3 regions of the Rathayibacter caricis DSM 15933 genome follow, and region 2 is predicted to be linked to each of the others. Evidence: predicted binding sites of a transcription regulator. Region 2 holds the regulator's gene; each other region holds the start of a gene.

Region 1 (4,739 bases), 610 kb from region 2:
GGCGGTGTACACGCCGGGACCGGTCGCGGTGACCGTGCGCGTGACCGTCTGCGTGCCCGCGAGCGAGCCGATGGCGATCGAAGGCTGGTTCAGGTCGGACGGGTCGATGGCGTCGACCGCGAAGTCGGGGTCGAACACGTAGCCCGCGCCCTTGAGGAACGCGATCCAGTCGGTCGGGCCGCTCTCGTAGAGCAGTCCCGGGTCCAGGAAGGCGGTCGGGTCGACGTGTCCGGCGCCCTGCGCGAAGACGTCGGTGGAGGGGTTCCCCGCCTGGTCGACGCTGTCGTACGCGGTCGTCATCATGGCCGACTTCACGGCCGACGGGGAGGCGGTCGGAGAGACGCCGAGGATCAGCGCCGCGAGGCCCGCCACGTGCGGCGAGGACATCGAGGTCCCCGACTCGAACGCGAAGGCCGGGTCGTCGCCCTCCTCGTTGAAGGAGTCGGCGAGGATCGCGACTCCGGGAGCCGTGAGGTCGGGCTTGAGCACGTCGGTTCCGTCGGCCTCGGCCGGGCCGCGCGACGAGAAGCCGGCGACCTGCGGGACGGGGATCTCGGCGCCCGTGAGGTTGCCCTCGCTGAGCTCGACGGTCGCGCCGTCGGTGGAGGCGTACTCGGTGATCGCCTCGTAGGCCTGGGAGTCGATCTGGATGGTCGGGACCGAGTGGTCGTCGACGTGCAGCGCGTTGGGGGTCGGGTTCAGCAGCAGCATGCCGACGCCGCCGGCCCGCTCGACCTCGGCCGACTTGGAGACGCGCGCGGTGGTGCCCGCGGTGCAGGCCACGACGGCGCCCTTCACCTTGTCCGGGTCCAGCGTGCCGGGCGCGCAGATCTCGGGCATCTCGGTGCCCGAGCGCGCGACGTCGGCGCTGTTCACCAGCGGAGCCTCCAGGTCCTCGTGGACCGAGATGGAGCCGCCGACGAACGCCTGGCCGTCACCCAGGGTGGCGGTCGCCGTGTACGACGGGATCGAGGACGCGGCGACCGTGGTGTACCACGGCGAGGCGTGGTCGAGGGTCGAGGCGTCGGGGCCCGAGTTGCCCGCGGAGGCCGCCACGAAGACGCCCGCCGCCGCGGCGTTCAGGAACGCCTCGTCGTAGAGGGTCAGCGTGGAGGTCGCGGAGCCGCCGCCGATCGAGAAGTTGATCACGTCGACGCCGTCCGTCACGGCCGCCTCGATCGCACCGAGGATGCCGGGGCCGGAGCAGAAGTCGTCGTCGTCCGTGCCCTCGACGTCGCCGTTCCAGCAGACCTTGTAGGCCGCGACCTTCGCCGCCGGGGCGACACCCGAGATGGTGCCGTAGTCGTAGCCGTCGACGCTCGCCTCGACGTCGGCATTGCCGGCGGCGGTGCTCGCGGTGTGCGAGCCGTGCCCGTCGGCGTCGCGGGGCGAGAGGAACTCGGGGTTGTCGTCCGAGCCGACCTTCTCGGAGTCGCCGAGGAACCAGCGCGCGCCGATCAGCTTCTGGCTGCACTCGTCGCCGTCCCACTGCTGGGAGGAGTCGGAGCCGGTCTCGCACGCTCCGACGAACTCGCCGCCGTCGGACTTGCGGTAGGTGATGGTCTCGCCGTCCGTGTACGGCGCGGCTCCCGGCGACGTGGCCAGGGGCGGACCGTCGAACGAGGGGTTCTCGGGCGCGATGCCGGAGTCGATGACACCGACGACGATGCCCGCTCCCGCGGCGTCGACGCCGCCGACCGCGTTCCAGACGCCGCCCTCGCCCTCGAGGCCGAGGAAGTCGGTCGAGCGCTGCTGCCCGGTGTCGGGCACGGGAGTGCCGGCGCCCGGCTCCGCCGTGACCAGCGGAGCGGTCTGAGCGGCACCGCGGGCCCGGTCGAGGGTGAGGTCCTCGATCTCGCGCACCTGCGCGACGTCCTTGCGGTTCGCGAGCACGCTCGCCTGCGCGCCGGTGAGGGTGGCCGAGAAGCCGTTGAGGGCCACCGTGTAGTGGTAGCCGATCCGCGCGTCGACCGCGGCGGCGACGGCGTCCTGGCGCTTCTCCAGGTGCTCGGCGTAGTCCTCCACCGGAGCGGAGCGCGCCTGCAGCTGCGCGCCGGCGTCCGGTGCGGTGCGGGCGAAGCGGGCGTCGGTGCCCTCGTAGGTCGCGGCGGACGGCTCGACGAGGGTGACGACGTAGTCGCCGTCGTCGAAGCTCTGCAGCGACGAGAGGCCGCCGACGAGGGAGGCGCTCCCGATCACGGGGGCGGCGCTGGCGCCCGTGGCGGCGAAGGCGGCGGAGGCGGCGACACCGAGGACGGCGAGACCCGCGAGGATCCGCCTCTCCGCGCGTCGGACTCTCGGTGGGTGGAAGGGCTGGATCGGCAAACGAAGTCCTCTACTCGCAGTCGCTGGGAACCGGATCGGTTCCCGCATAGAAACGACCCTACGAACTCGATTGCCGGGCTCTGTTACGAACAGGTAACGAAGTACCTGAAAGGGTGACGCCTCCCGTTGGCACTCTCCGGGGTCGAGTGCTATATTCGAGGCAGTTGAGTCGAGTCGGCTCAACTTGAGACTCATCCGTTGCCAGACCGAATGGAGTGATTCCCATGGCCGTCACCTACGACCCCGTCCGCGAGCTCGACCGCTTCGCCTCCGCCCTCTTCGGCTCGGGCCAGGGCCCCCGCCGCATGCCGATCGACCTGTACCGCGACGGTGACCACTACGTGCTCACCGCCGACCTGCCGGGCATCGACCCCGGCTCCGTCGATGTGGACGTCGACGGGCAGCTGCTCACGATCCGCGCCCAGCGCACCGTCGCGAGCGGGGACGGAGTCACCTGGATCACCCGGGAGCGCCAGTCGGCCACCTTCGTGCGCCAGCTGAGCCTGGGCCAGGGCGTCGACACCGAGCGCATCTCGGCGTCGTACGACAACGGCGTGCTGTCGGTCACGATCCCCGTGTCCGAGAAGGCGCGCTCCCGCAAGATCGAGGTCGTCTCGACCTCGCACCCCGAGCAGGTGCAGCTGAGCGAGGCGCACTCGGAGTAGCTCGGACCCTCCGGCGGGGCGGCGCGCGCGAGCGGCCGCCCCGCCGTCGCGTGCGGCCACACCGCCGTACGCTGGCAGCATGCGCGCCACGACTCCCGACGCCGCCGTCGGACTCCTGCTCCCCCGCGACCTCCCCGCCTCGCAGGTCCTCCCCTACGCCCGCCGCGCCGAGGCCGCGGGCTTCGACGAGCTCTGGGTCGTCGAGGACCTCGGCTTCCGCGGCGGCATCGCCCAGGCCGCGGCCGTCCTCGCCGCGACCGAGCGGATCGTCGTGGGCATCGGCATCCTGCCCGCCGCCGCCCGCGCCGCCGCGTTCACCGCCATGGAGCTGGGCACGCTTGCCGAGCTGTTCCCCGGCCGCGTGCACGCCGGCATCGGTCACGGCATGCCGCACTGGATGCGCGGCCTGCGCATCTGGCCGGCCAGCCCCCTCACGCTCCTCGAGGAGCAGTTCGACGCCGTCCGCTCCCTGCTCTCGGGCGAGGAGACGACGCGCGACGGCCGCTACGTCGCGGTCGACTCGCTCCGCCTCGAGACCCCGCCGACGGTGCTCCCGCCGCTGCTCGCCGGCGTCCGCGGACCCCGCTCGCTCGAGCTGGCCGGCCGCATCGCCGACGGCGTCGTGCTCGCCGAGCCGGTGACTCCGGAGTACCTCGCCACCGCGCGCGGGCACCTCGGCACGGCCGGCCGCGTGGTCGCCTACAACGTGGCCGCGGTCGACGACGACGCCTCGGCGGCGCGCGACCTCGTCCGCCCCGGCCTCGAGTGGATCGGCGAGCCGGACTGGGCGCCGCACATCGACCCGCTGCCCTTCGCGGCCGAGTTCCGCGCCCTGCGCGAGCGGAGCGCCGATCGCGCCGCCTTCGTCCGCGACCTGCCCGACGAGTGGGTCGACCAGCTGGCGGTCGTCGGCACCCCCTCGGCTGCCCGTGCACGGATCGCGCAGCTCCACGACGCCGGCGCCGCGAGCGTCGTGCTCATGCCCTCGGGGCCGGACGCGATGGCGGCTCTGGATCGGCTCGCCCGCGTGCTCTGAGCACCTCCGGACCCCGGGAACGCGGTCGGCCCGCGGGATCCGAGGATCCTGCGGGCCGAAGCGTGCTCTGCGAGCCGGAGGCGGGCTACGCCGACATGCGCGCCTTGAGGTTCTCGTCGAGCGTCGCGAGGAACTCCTCCGTCGTCTGCCAGCCCTGGTCGGGGCCGACGAGCAGCGCGAGGTCCTTCGTCATCTTGCCGGACTCGACCGTCTTGATGACGACGTCCTCGAGCGCGAGCGAGAAGTCGATGAGCTCCTGGTTGCCGTCGAGCTTGCCGCGGTGCGCGAGGCCGCGCGTCCAGGCGTAGATCGAGGCGATCGGGTTCGTCGAGGTGGGCTTGCCCGCCTGGTGCTGGCGGTAGTGGCGCGTGACCGTGCCGTGCGCCGCCTCGGCCTCGACGACGGAGCCGTCGGGCGTCGAGAGGACCGAGGTCATGAGGCCGAGCGAGCCGAAGCCCTGCGCCACGGTGTCGGACTGCACGTCGCCGTCGTAGTTCTTGCAGGCCCAGACGTAGCCGCCTTCCCACTTCATGGCCGAGGCGACCATATCGTCGATGAGGCGGTGCTCGTAGGTCAGACCGGCGGCGTCGAAGCGCTCCTTGAACTCGGTCTGGAAGATCTCCTCGAAGATGTCCTTGAAGCGGCCGTCGTAGGCCTTCAGGATCGTGTTCTTCGTCGAGAGGTAGACCGGGTAGTTGCGGGTCAGCCCGTAG
Region 2 (4,739 bases):
AGGGCGCCGAGATCACGACCGAGGCGAACCCCGACTCCGTCGACGCCGCCTACCTGCGCACGCTCGCCGACGCGGGATTCACGCGGGTCAGCTTCGGGATGCAGTCGGCCGTGCCGCACGTGCTCGCGACCCTCGAGCGCACGCACGACCCCGAGCGCGTCCCGCTGGTGGTCGAGTGGGCGCGCGAGGCGGGCCTGCAGGTGAGCCTCGACCTCATCTACGGCACGCCGGGGGAGTCGCTCGCCGACTGGGAGCGCTCGCTCGACTCCGCCCTCGCGAACCGCCCCGACCACCTCTCGGCGTACGCGCTGATCGTCGAGGACGGCACCAAGCTCGCGCGCCAGATCCGCCGGGGCGAGGTGGCGACCCCCGACGACGACCTGACGGCGGACATGTACGAGCTGGCGGATGCCCGACTCGCGAGTGCGGGCTACTCCTGGTACGAGGTGAGCAACTGGGCGATCGACGACGCGCACCGGTCGCGGCACAACCTGTCGTACTGGCTCGGGCACGACTGGTGGGGCGTCGGACCGGGCGCGCACAGCCACGTGGGCGGTGTCCGCTGGTGGAACGTGAAGCACCCGGCGGCCTACGCCGACCGCCTGCGCGTGGGATCCTCCCCGGCGGCCGGCCGGGAGACGCTCGACGGGGCGACGCGCGGAGTCGAGGACGTGCTGCTGCGCTCGCGCCTGTCGGACGGGCTGCCGATCGACTCCATCGATCCGGAGCGCCGCCGCGAGGTCGCGGGCCTCATCGCCGACGGGCTGATCGAGGGTCGCGCGGCGCTGCAGGGCCGCGTGGTGCTGACGCTGCGCGGCCGTCTGCTGGCCGACGCGGTCGTGCGGCGCCTGACCGACGGCTGATCCGGCGCCTCGAGACCCGCCGTTCCCGGGGATGCGACCAGCGGGGGTGCGGTGATCTCGTGCTTGCTGGTCGAGTAGCCCGCGCAGCGGGCGTATCGAGACCGACCCCTGCAGAGGACGCGGGTCTCGATACGCCGCCCGTGGCGGCTACTCGACCAGCGAGGAGGAACGCCGCCCGCGGCGGCTGCTCGACCAGCGGGGGCGACGTCACTCCGCTGGTCGAGCAGCCCGCGCAGCGGGCGCATCGAGACCCGCGACTCCCGGACCTACTTGAAGAACGGGATGCTCAGCGGGTACGTGTAGTACTCGCCGGCGCTCGCGCGCACCGAGGCGATGATCGCGAAGACGATCACGAGGATCGGCACCACGAGGAACACGATGAAGCCGACCAGCACGAACGACAGGATCGTGCCCGCCACGTAGGCGATCAGCGTCGTGAGGTGGAAGTTCAGCGCGGTCTTCGCGTGGGCCTCCAGGAACGGCCCGCGGCCCTTGAAGACCAGGTACACGATCAGCGACGGGATGAAGCTGAAGAAGATGCCGAGGACGTGGGTGACGATCGCCCAGGTCTTCTCGTCGGCCGGATTCAGCGGCGGCGCGGGAGTGCTGTACGCGGGGGGCGGGGGAGGGGGCGGCGTGGTCGACATGTGGGCTCCTGATTCCGACGTGATCGCGCCGGGCGACCCCCGTGCGCACGGCGTCCATCGTGGCACGTCGTGCGGCGCGCTGTCCCGCCACCGCGCGGATCGCGGTCGGACCCCTCCGCGGCCCTGCTCGCGGGTATGATTGGCACTCGGAGTTGCGGAGTGCCAAGCTCCGAGCGGCGCGACGGCGCCGCGGTGGTCCGTGCCGCGAGGCACGCGGAGCCCGGCGGGAGGTCGGTCGTATGGTGACGGAGCGCGGTCTCCAGGTCCTGCGCGTGATCGTGCAGGACTACGTGGCCCATCGCGAGCCCGTGGGCTCGAAGTCGATCGTCGAGCGGCACGCCTTCGGCGTCTCGGCGGCGACCATCCGGAACGAGATGGCGCAGCTCGAGGAGGAGGAGCTCATCGCGGCTCCGCACACCTCCTCCGGACGGGTGCCGACCGACAAGGGCTACCGCCTCTTCGTCGATCGGCTCACCGATCTGCGCCCGCTCACCGCGGCGCAGCGGCAGGCCATCGAGACCTTCCTCGGGCAGAGCCCCGATCTCGACGAGGTGCTGGTGAAGACCGTGCGGCTGCTCTCGCAGCTCACGAACAGCGTCGCCCTCGTGCAGTACCCCTCGTTCGGAGCCGCGCGGATCCGCCACGTGGAGCTCGTCGCCCTCGCGCCGCGCCGCCTGCTCTCGGTGCTCATCACCGACACCGGCCGGGTGGATCAGCGCGTCCTCGAGACCCCCGCCGACATCGACGACGAGTTCCTCGGCGAGATCCGCGCCAAGCTGAACACGGCCGTCCTGGGCCTGGGGCTCCAGGCCGCCGCCGAGACGCTGCAGTCGGCCGCCGAGCGCTTCACGCCCGAGCGGCGCGACGTCCTGGCTCCGATCCTGCAGACCCTGCTCGAGCAGGTCGGCGCCAACCGCCAGGACCGCCTGGTGATGGCCGGCGCGGCCAACCTCGTCCGCACCGAGGAGGACTTCTCGGGCAGCATCTACCCGGTGCTCGAGGCGATCGAGGAGCAGGTGGAGCTGCTGCGCCTGTTCGCCGAGATGGTCCCGGATCCGCGCGGCATCTCGGTGCGCATCGGCCGCGAGAACGCGCCCTTCGGTCTCCAGGAGACGTCCGTCCTCACCAGCGGCTACAACACTGCCGGCGGCCAGGTCTCGCGCCTGGGGGTCCTCGGACCGATCAGGATGGACTACTCCGGCAACATCGCCGCGGTGCGCGCCGTCGCCCGCTACCTCTCCCGCCTCCTCGGCGAGGACTAGCCCGCTCTTCCCGACTCGCCGGTCGCCCCGGCTCCCATCAGGTCCGCCGTGCCCGGTGCACCGACCCACGAACGAAGGACGAAGCCACCTGTGGCCGATCACTACGAAGTGCTGGGCGTCGCCCGCGACGCCTCCGCCGACGAGATCAAGAAGGCGTACCGCCGACTCGCCCGCGAGCTCCACCCCGACGTCAATCCGAGCGCCGACGCCTCCGAGCGCTTCAAGCTCGTCACGCACGCCTACGACGTCCTGAGCGACGCGCAGCAGCGCCAGCAGTACGACCGCGGACCCCAGGAGGGCTTCCCCGGCGGCGCACAGGGCTTCGGCGGATTCGGCGACATCTTCGAGACGTTCTTCGGCCAGGGTGCGCAGGGCTCGTCCCGCGGGCCCCGCTCCCGTCGCGAGCGCGGCCAGGACGCGCTTCTGCGCGTCGAGGTGTCGCTCGACGAGGTCATCTTCGGCACGCACCGCGACCTCGAGGTCGACACGGCGGTGCTCTGCGAGACCTGCCAGGGGTCGTGCTGCCAGCCCGGCACGTCGCCGGTCACCTGCGACATCTGCCACGGCTCCGGCCAGATCCAGCGCACCGTCCGCTCGCTCCTGGGCAACGTGATGACGGCCAGCCCCTGCGGCACGTGCCGCGGCTACGGAACCGTCATCGCCACCCCGTGCTCGACCTGCCAGGGCCAGGGTCGCGTGCGCGCGCGCCGCACGATCCCCGTCGACGTCCCCGCGGGCGTCGACACGGGCCTCCGCCTGCAGATGCCGGGCAGCGGCGAGGTCGGCCCGGCGGGCGGCCCCAACGGCGATCTCTACCTCGAGATCAAGGTCAAGCACCACGATGTTTTCAGCCGCAACGGCGACGACCTGCTCGCCACCCTCGAGGTGCAGATGACCGATGCGATCCTCGGCTCCACGACGACGCTCGCGGCGCTCGACGGCGACATCGAGATCGAGATCAAGCCCGGGACGCAGAGCACCGAGATCGTCACGATCAAGGGGCGCGGAGTGACGAAGCTGCGCGGCAACGGCCGCGGCGACCTGCGCGTGGGCATCCAGGTCGTCACTCCGACCAAGCTCGGGCACCGCGAGCGCGAGCTCGTGCAGGAGTTCGCGAAGCACTACAAGCCGCAGAAGCCCGCGCTGACCCACTTCCAGCAGGGCCTCTTCTCGAAGCTCCGCGACCGCTTCCTCGGCTGATCGGAGCGCGGCCGTGGCCCACCACTACATCGACGAGTCGCTCGACTCCGGCGACGTCGTCGTCGGCGGTCGACTGGCCCTGACCGGCGCGGAGGCGCGCCACGCCGCGACGGTGAGCCGGATCCGCGCCGGTGAGACGATCCGCGTCGGAGACGGGCGCGGCCGCGTCGCGACGGCCGTCGTCGAGAGCTCGGAGCCGTCGAGGGTGGTGCTCGTCGTCGAGTCCGTGGAGGAGGCGGCCCCGCCATCGCCGAGGCTCGTGCTCGTGCAGGCCCTCGCGAAGGGCGACCGGGACGAGCTCGCCGTGCAGGCCGCGACCGAGCTGGGGGTCGACGAAGTGGTGCCGTGGCAGGCCGCCCGCTCGATCTCGCGCTGGAGCGGCCCCAAGGAGGAGAAGGGCCGCGAGCGCTGGCGCAGCATCGTCCGCGAGGCGAGCAAGCAGTCGCTCCGGGCCCGGGTGCCCGAGGTCTCGCCGCTCGCGTTGACGCGCGCGCTCGCGGACCGCGCGGCGACCGACCGTGTCCTCGTGCTGGAGCCGTCGGCCGAGGTCCGCCTGTCGGCGATCGAGCCCGACGGCCGCGATCTCGTGCTCGTCGTGGGACCCGAGGGCGGCGTCGCTCCGGAGGAGCTGCGGCTGCTCGCGGAGGCGGGCGCCGAGGCCGTCGCGCTCGGCGACACCGTGCTGCGCACCTCCACCGCCGGCCCCGCGGCCATCGCCGTGCTCTCGGCGCGACTGGGCCGCTGGTAGCAGGAGCGCGCGCTGACGG
Region 3 (4,739 bases), 660 kb from region 2:
GTGATGCCCGCGGCGGCCTCGTTGATGTCGGCGACCGCGAGGTCGACACCGGCGAACTCGGGCGGGCCGAGGACGGCCAGCGTTCCCGTCTGCGGCAGGATCGCGCCGATCTTGAGGGAGAGGTCACCGGATGCGCCGCTGTCCGTGCCCGCGTCGGTCTCGCCGCCACCGGCGCAGCCGGCGAGGACGAGTGCGCTGGCGCCCAGGATGGCGACACCGCCGAGGGTTGCCCGGAGGGACCGTGCGCGAGCCGAACCGGCCTTCGCGTAAACGCCCATGTTGCTCCTTGAGAGTGATTGTCGTCAGAGCGGTGCCGGAGGCAACCGCTCGGCAAACGTAACCTTCGAGGGGGCCGTGAACAATACGGGGGTGTTACGAACGGATTTCGCGACCGGATCGTTACTTCCGGCAGCAGCAACCGCTCTCAGCGACGCGATCCGCACTTCACGCCAGGATACGGCGCCTTCTGCGCTCGGCCGCGACGAGGTCGACTGAGAAGATCACCAGCGCGGTCCACACCAGCGCGAAGCCGAGCCAGCGTTCGGGCGGCATCGCCTCGTGGAGCACGAACGCGCCGACGAGGAACTGCAGGAACGGCGTCAGGTACTGGATGAAGCCGACGATCGAGAGCGGCAGCCGACGGGCGGCTCCCGCGAACAGCAGCAGCGGGACGGCCGTGACGATGCCGGCGGACGCCAGGATCAGCGCGTGCCCCGTGCCCTCCGTCCCGAAGGTCAGACCGACCAGCGAGCCCACCACGGCGAGCTGCACGATCGCGAGCGGAGTGAGCCAGAGCGTCTCCAGCGTCAGTCCCGACACGGCGTCGATCCGTCCGCCCACCCGGCTCTTCACGAGTCCGTAGAACCCGAACGAGAAGGCCAGCGCGAGCGAGACCCACGGGAACGAGCCGTAGCCGACGGCGATGACGAGCACCGCGACCGCGCTGATCGCCATCGCGATCCACTGGGCCGGTCGGAGCCGCTCCCGCAGCACGAGCACGCCCAGCAGCACCGTGACGAGCGGGTTCATGAAGTAGCCCAGCGCAGCCTCGATGACGTGCCCGGTGGTCGTCGCGATGACGTAGACCTGCCAGTTCACGTAGATCAGGGCGCCGGCGAGAGCCATCGCCCCCAGCAGCCGCGGCTCGCGGAAGAGGCCGAGGAAGCCCGCCCAGCTGCGCGTCACGGTGAGCAGGATCAGGCAGAAGACGAGCGAGAACATCACCCGGAACGCGACGATCTCGAACGGCGAGGCCGGTGCCATCGCGATGAAGTAGAGCGGCATCGCGCCCCACAGGAGGTAGGCGCCGAAGCCGAACCACAGTCCGGTCGAGGACATCGCACCGCCGCGCGCCCGCGACTCGGCGAGGGCCTCGACGCCCTCGCCCTCTGCGGCCGCGGTACCGGTCAGGTCGGGCTCGGAAGGGGTGCGGGAGGCGGACACCCGTCCGATGCTACGCACGCGGGCAGCCGCTGATCGGCACGGAACGGTCATCGGACGGCCGGATCAGGCCACCCGTCGCCAGGAGGACCGGCCCGGGACGACGAAGGGCCCGGCGACCTGGGTCGCCGGGCCCTTCTCGGGACGCGTCCTAGCGGACGACGACCGCGAGGACGTCGCGAGCGGAGAGGACCAGCAGGTCCTCGCCCGAGAACTTGACCTCGGTTCCGCCGTACTTGGAGTAGATGACCTTGTCACCCACGGCCACGTCGAGGGGGACGCGGTTGCCGTTGTCGTCGATGCGGCCGGGGCCCACGGCGACGACTTCACCCTCCTGCGGCTTCTCCTTGGCGGTGTCGGGGATGACGAGACCGGAAGCGGTCACCTGCTCCGCCTCGACCTGCTTGATGACGATGCGATCTTCGAGCGGCTTGATGGACACCGACACGGTTGACCTCTTTCTTGACGACGATGTGGCGGAGCGCGGTTCTGGCACACACGCTCCGAGAGTGCTAGATCCACTGTAGAGGCTGTGCTGGCACTCGTGCAATCAGAGTGCCAAGCGGAGCGTCGCGGAACGACGTCGGAGCGGCGCGGACGCCGTGGCCTACCATGGCCGGATGCATCGCGACGAGCTGGTCGAGCTCCTCTCCCCGGAGGGGCTCCGGCTCCTCGACTCCCTCGACGGATACCGCTCGGACGACCTCGTGCGGGCCGTCGCCCGGCTCCGGTCCGCGGGTCACTCCCCCGCGCTGGTCGCCGCCGTGCTCACCCAGTCGCGACTGCGCGAAAAGGCGCAGGGCAAGTTCGGCGAGTTCGCCCGCTCGATGCTCTTCACCGACGCCGGCCTCGAGCAGGCCACGCGGCTCCGTGTCGCCGCACTGCACGCGGGCCGCTTCGCGGCAGCGGGCACCAGGAGGGTCGCGGACCTGGGCAGCGGGATCGGCGGCGACGCACTCGCTCTCGCCGCGATCGACCTCGAGGTGACCGCCGTCGACGCCGACGAGATCACCGCGACGCTCGCGAGCTTCAACCTCGCCCCGTTCCCCTCCGCTCGCGCCGTGCACGCCGATGCGGAGTCCTTCGACCTCGACGGCTACGACGCCGTCTACCTGGATCCGGCTCGGCGCACCGCCGGTCACCGCGAGACGCGGCGCCTAGACGATCCCGACGACTACTCCCCGTCGCTCGACTTCGCTTTCGGCCTGGCCGCGCGCCTGCCCGTGGGCGTCAAGGTCGGCCCGGGCTTCGACCGCGAGCGGATCCCGGCCGACGCCGAGGCGCAGTGGGTGTCCGTCGAGGGCGACCTGGTCGAGACCGGACTCTGGTTCGGGTCGCTCGCCCGGCCCGGTGTCCGCCGATCCGCTCTGCTGCTCGGTGCGCAAGGCGCCGCCGAGCTGACCGCCGACTCGGACGCCGACGACGAGGAGGTCGGCGAGCTCGGCGCCTACGTGCACGAGCCGGACGGGTCCGCCATCCGGGCGCGATTGCTCGGTGAGCTGGCGCGCTCGAGCGGTTCGCGGATGCTCTCGCCCGGCATCGCCTACCTCACGGGAGACGAACCGTCCGCCTCGCCGTTCCTGCGCAGCTTCCGCGTCCTCGCCGAACTCCCCCTCGACGAGCGGACGCTCGCGAAGGAGCTGCGCGGACGCGGCATCGGCGTGCTCGAGATCAAGAAGCGCGGGGTCGACGTCGACCCCGCGCGGTTCCGCAAGAAGCTGGGACTGTCCGGCCGGGGCAGCGCCGTGCTGATCCTGACGCGGGTGCAGGGGCGCCACCGCGCCCTGCTGGCCGAGCGGGTGGCGCAGGCGGGCGTTTAGTAGTCGGCCGACTGGATCGCCACCACGAAGATGACGACGGTGATCGCGAGGTAGATCAGCGAGATCACGATCCCCGCGAAGCCCGTGATGATCGCGGTCAGGGAGAACCCGCGCGCTCCGGGCTCGCGACGACGCCCGAGGAACCCGAGGACGACGGCCGGTGCGGACAGGAGGAATCCGAAGCCCCAGGCGAAGATCGTGATCACGAGGCCGGCGATGCCGAGGATCATGCCCGTCAGGCTGAGGGTCCTCGGCGGGGCCGGTGCGGGCGGTGCGGAGGCGTACGCCGGCGCGGTGCTCGGAGGCGTCGGCGTCCCGTAGGACGGGGCGTCCGTGCGCGGAGCTCCGTAGCCGGGCGCCGAGGGCGGAGCTTGGTACCCGGACGCGGGCGTCGCGGGCGGAGCAGGCGGCGCTGGAGGCACGGGCGGAGCCGGCGGCACGGGCGGGACGGGGGCGGGACCCGGACGCTCCTCGGAGCCGGGCGCGGTGCTGTCGCTCATGCGGCCGAGTCTAGCCAGCGGCCGGTCTCAGCTCGGGAGGTACCCGTCGGTCCGCAGGTCCCCCACGAAGGCGGTGTACGCCAGGAAGCCCAGGACCGCCAGGACGACGACGAGGTAGCCGAGCACGAAGCCGGCGATCGCGAAGCCTCCGCCGCGGCGGCCGGACCGGCGGGCCCGGAACAGCCCCACGTGACCGAGGACGATCGCGGCCGGCGCGAGCCCGAGGATCCCGCAGAGGAGGGCGGCGACCGCGAGACCCTCGAGAGGCGGGCGGAGCGCTGGAGCGTTGGGCGAGTACTCATCCGGGTGCGCGGGACCCGTCGGCGGCGGGTAGGCCGCCGACGGGTCGACCGCGTCGGGAGCGGGAGGCGGGGGCACCGGCGTCCCGGCGGACCGATCGATCGCCGATTCGTCGTTCACGCGCTCTCCCCTCGCACAGGCTGGCTCCAGCCTACGGTCCCCGGCGGGACCGGTCGGCTCAGTACCCCGTGGAGGGGACGGTGGCCAGGGCGGCGAAGAACAGGACGCCGACGATCGTGTAGACGATGATCGCGACGAACCCGATGACGATCGCGGCGATCGCGAGGCCGCGGCCCTTCTCCCCCGTGCGCTTGATCTGCGACAGGGCGATGAAGCCCAGCACGATGCCCACGACGGAGACGAAGAACGAGGCGATGAAGCCGATGATCGCCAGGATGTTGTAGCGGTCGGTGGTGGGCGTGTACGGAGTCGTCATGGGATCCCCCTTGATCGGAACAGGAGACGCCAGCGTGGCAGCCGACGCTGCACACTGTCAAAAGGCTGAGCGACGCTTGTGTCGCCCCGAGACGTCGGCTAGCGGACCTGGATCTCGGTCACCGGGAGCGTGGAGTCCGCGCTGAAGTCGAGGCTCGACGGCGGGTGCCCCGCCTCGATGAGCTGAGCGGCGAGCGCCGCGATCATCGCGCCGTTGTCGGTGCAGAGCGAGAGCGCCGGGATC

What was found. The regulator HrcA, encoded in region 2, represses chaperone genes, less so after heat shock. The targets are predictions, from matches to a motif close to TTNGCACTCGNNNNNNNCGAGTGCNAA.
Region 1: C1I63_RS09855 (Hsp20/alpha crystallin family protein) is a predicted target of HrcA. The motif match lies at 2,452-2,478, and genes of this name have one in related genera.
Region 3: groES (co-chaperone GroES) is a predicted target of HrcA. The motif match lies at 1,976-2,002, and genes of this name have one in related genera.

Annotation. Positions count from the first base shown of each region.
Region 1 covers NZ_PZPL01000001.1:2,122,924-2,127,662, reverse strand. The annotation lists gene C1I63_RS09860 (S8 family serine peptidase) at 1-2,325, opposite strand, end outside; gene C1I63_RS09855 (Hsp20/alpha crystallin family protein) at 2,550-2,990, shown strand; gene C1I63_RS09850 (LLM class flavin-dependent oxidoreductase) at 3,070-4,026, shown strand; gene C1I63_RS09845 (NADP-dependent isocitrate dehydrogenase) at 4,112-4,739, opposite strand, start outside.
Region 2 covers NZ_PZPL01000001.1:2,729,119-2,733,857, forward strand. The annotation lists gene hemW (radical SAM family heme chaperone HemW) at 1-863, shown strand, start outside; gene C1I63_RS12635 (DUF4870 domain-containing protein) at 1,130-1,510, opposite strand; gene hrcA (heat-inducible transcriptional repressor HrcA) at 1,750-2,772, shown strand; gene dnaJ (molecular chaperone DnaJ) at 2,863-3,972, shown strand; gene C1I63_RS12650 (16S rRNA (uracil(1498)-N(3))-methyltransferase) at 3,986-4,720, shown strand.
Region 3 covers NZ_PZPL01000001.1:2,066,713-2,071,451, reverse strand. The annotation lists gene C1I63_RS09620 (ABC transporter substrate-binding protein) at 1-278, opposite strand, end outside; gene rarD (EamA family transporter RarD) at 445-1,338, opposite strand; gene groES (co-chaperone GroES) at 1,592-1,888, opposite strand; gene C1I63_RS09605 (class I SAM-dependent methyltransferase) at 2,061-3,260, shown strand; gene C1I63_RS19450 (DUF4190 domain-containing protein) at 3,257-3,760, opposite strand; gene C1I63_RS09595 (DUF4190 domain-containing protein) at 3,788-4,180, opposite strand; gene C1I63_RS09590 (DUF4190 domain-containing protein) at 4,239-4,496, opposite strand; gene tsaD (tRNA (adenosine(37)-N6)-threonylcarbamoyltransferase complex transferase subunit TsaD) at 4,595-4,739, opposite strand, start outside.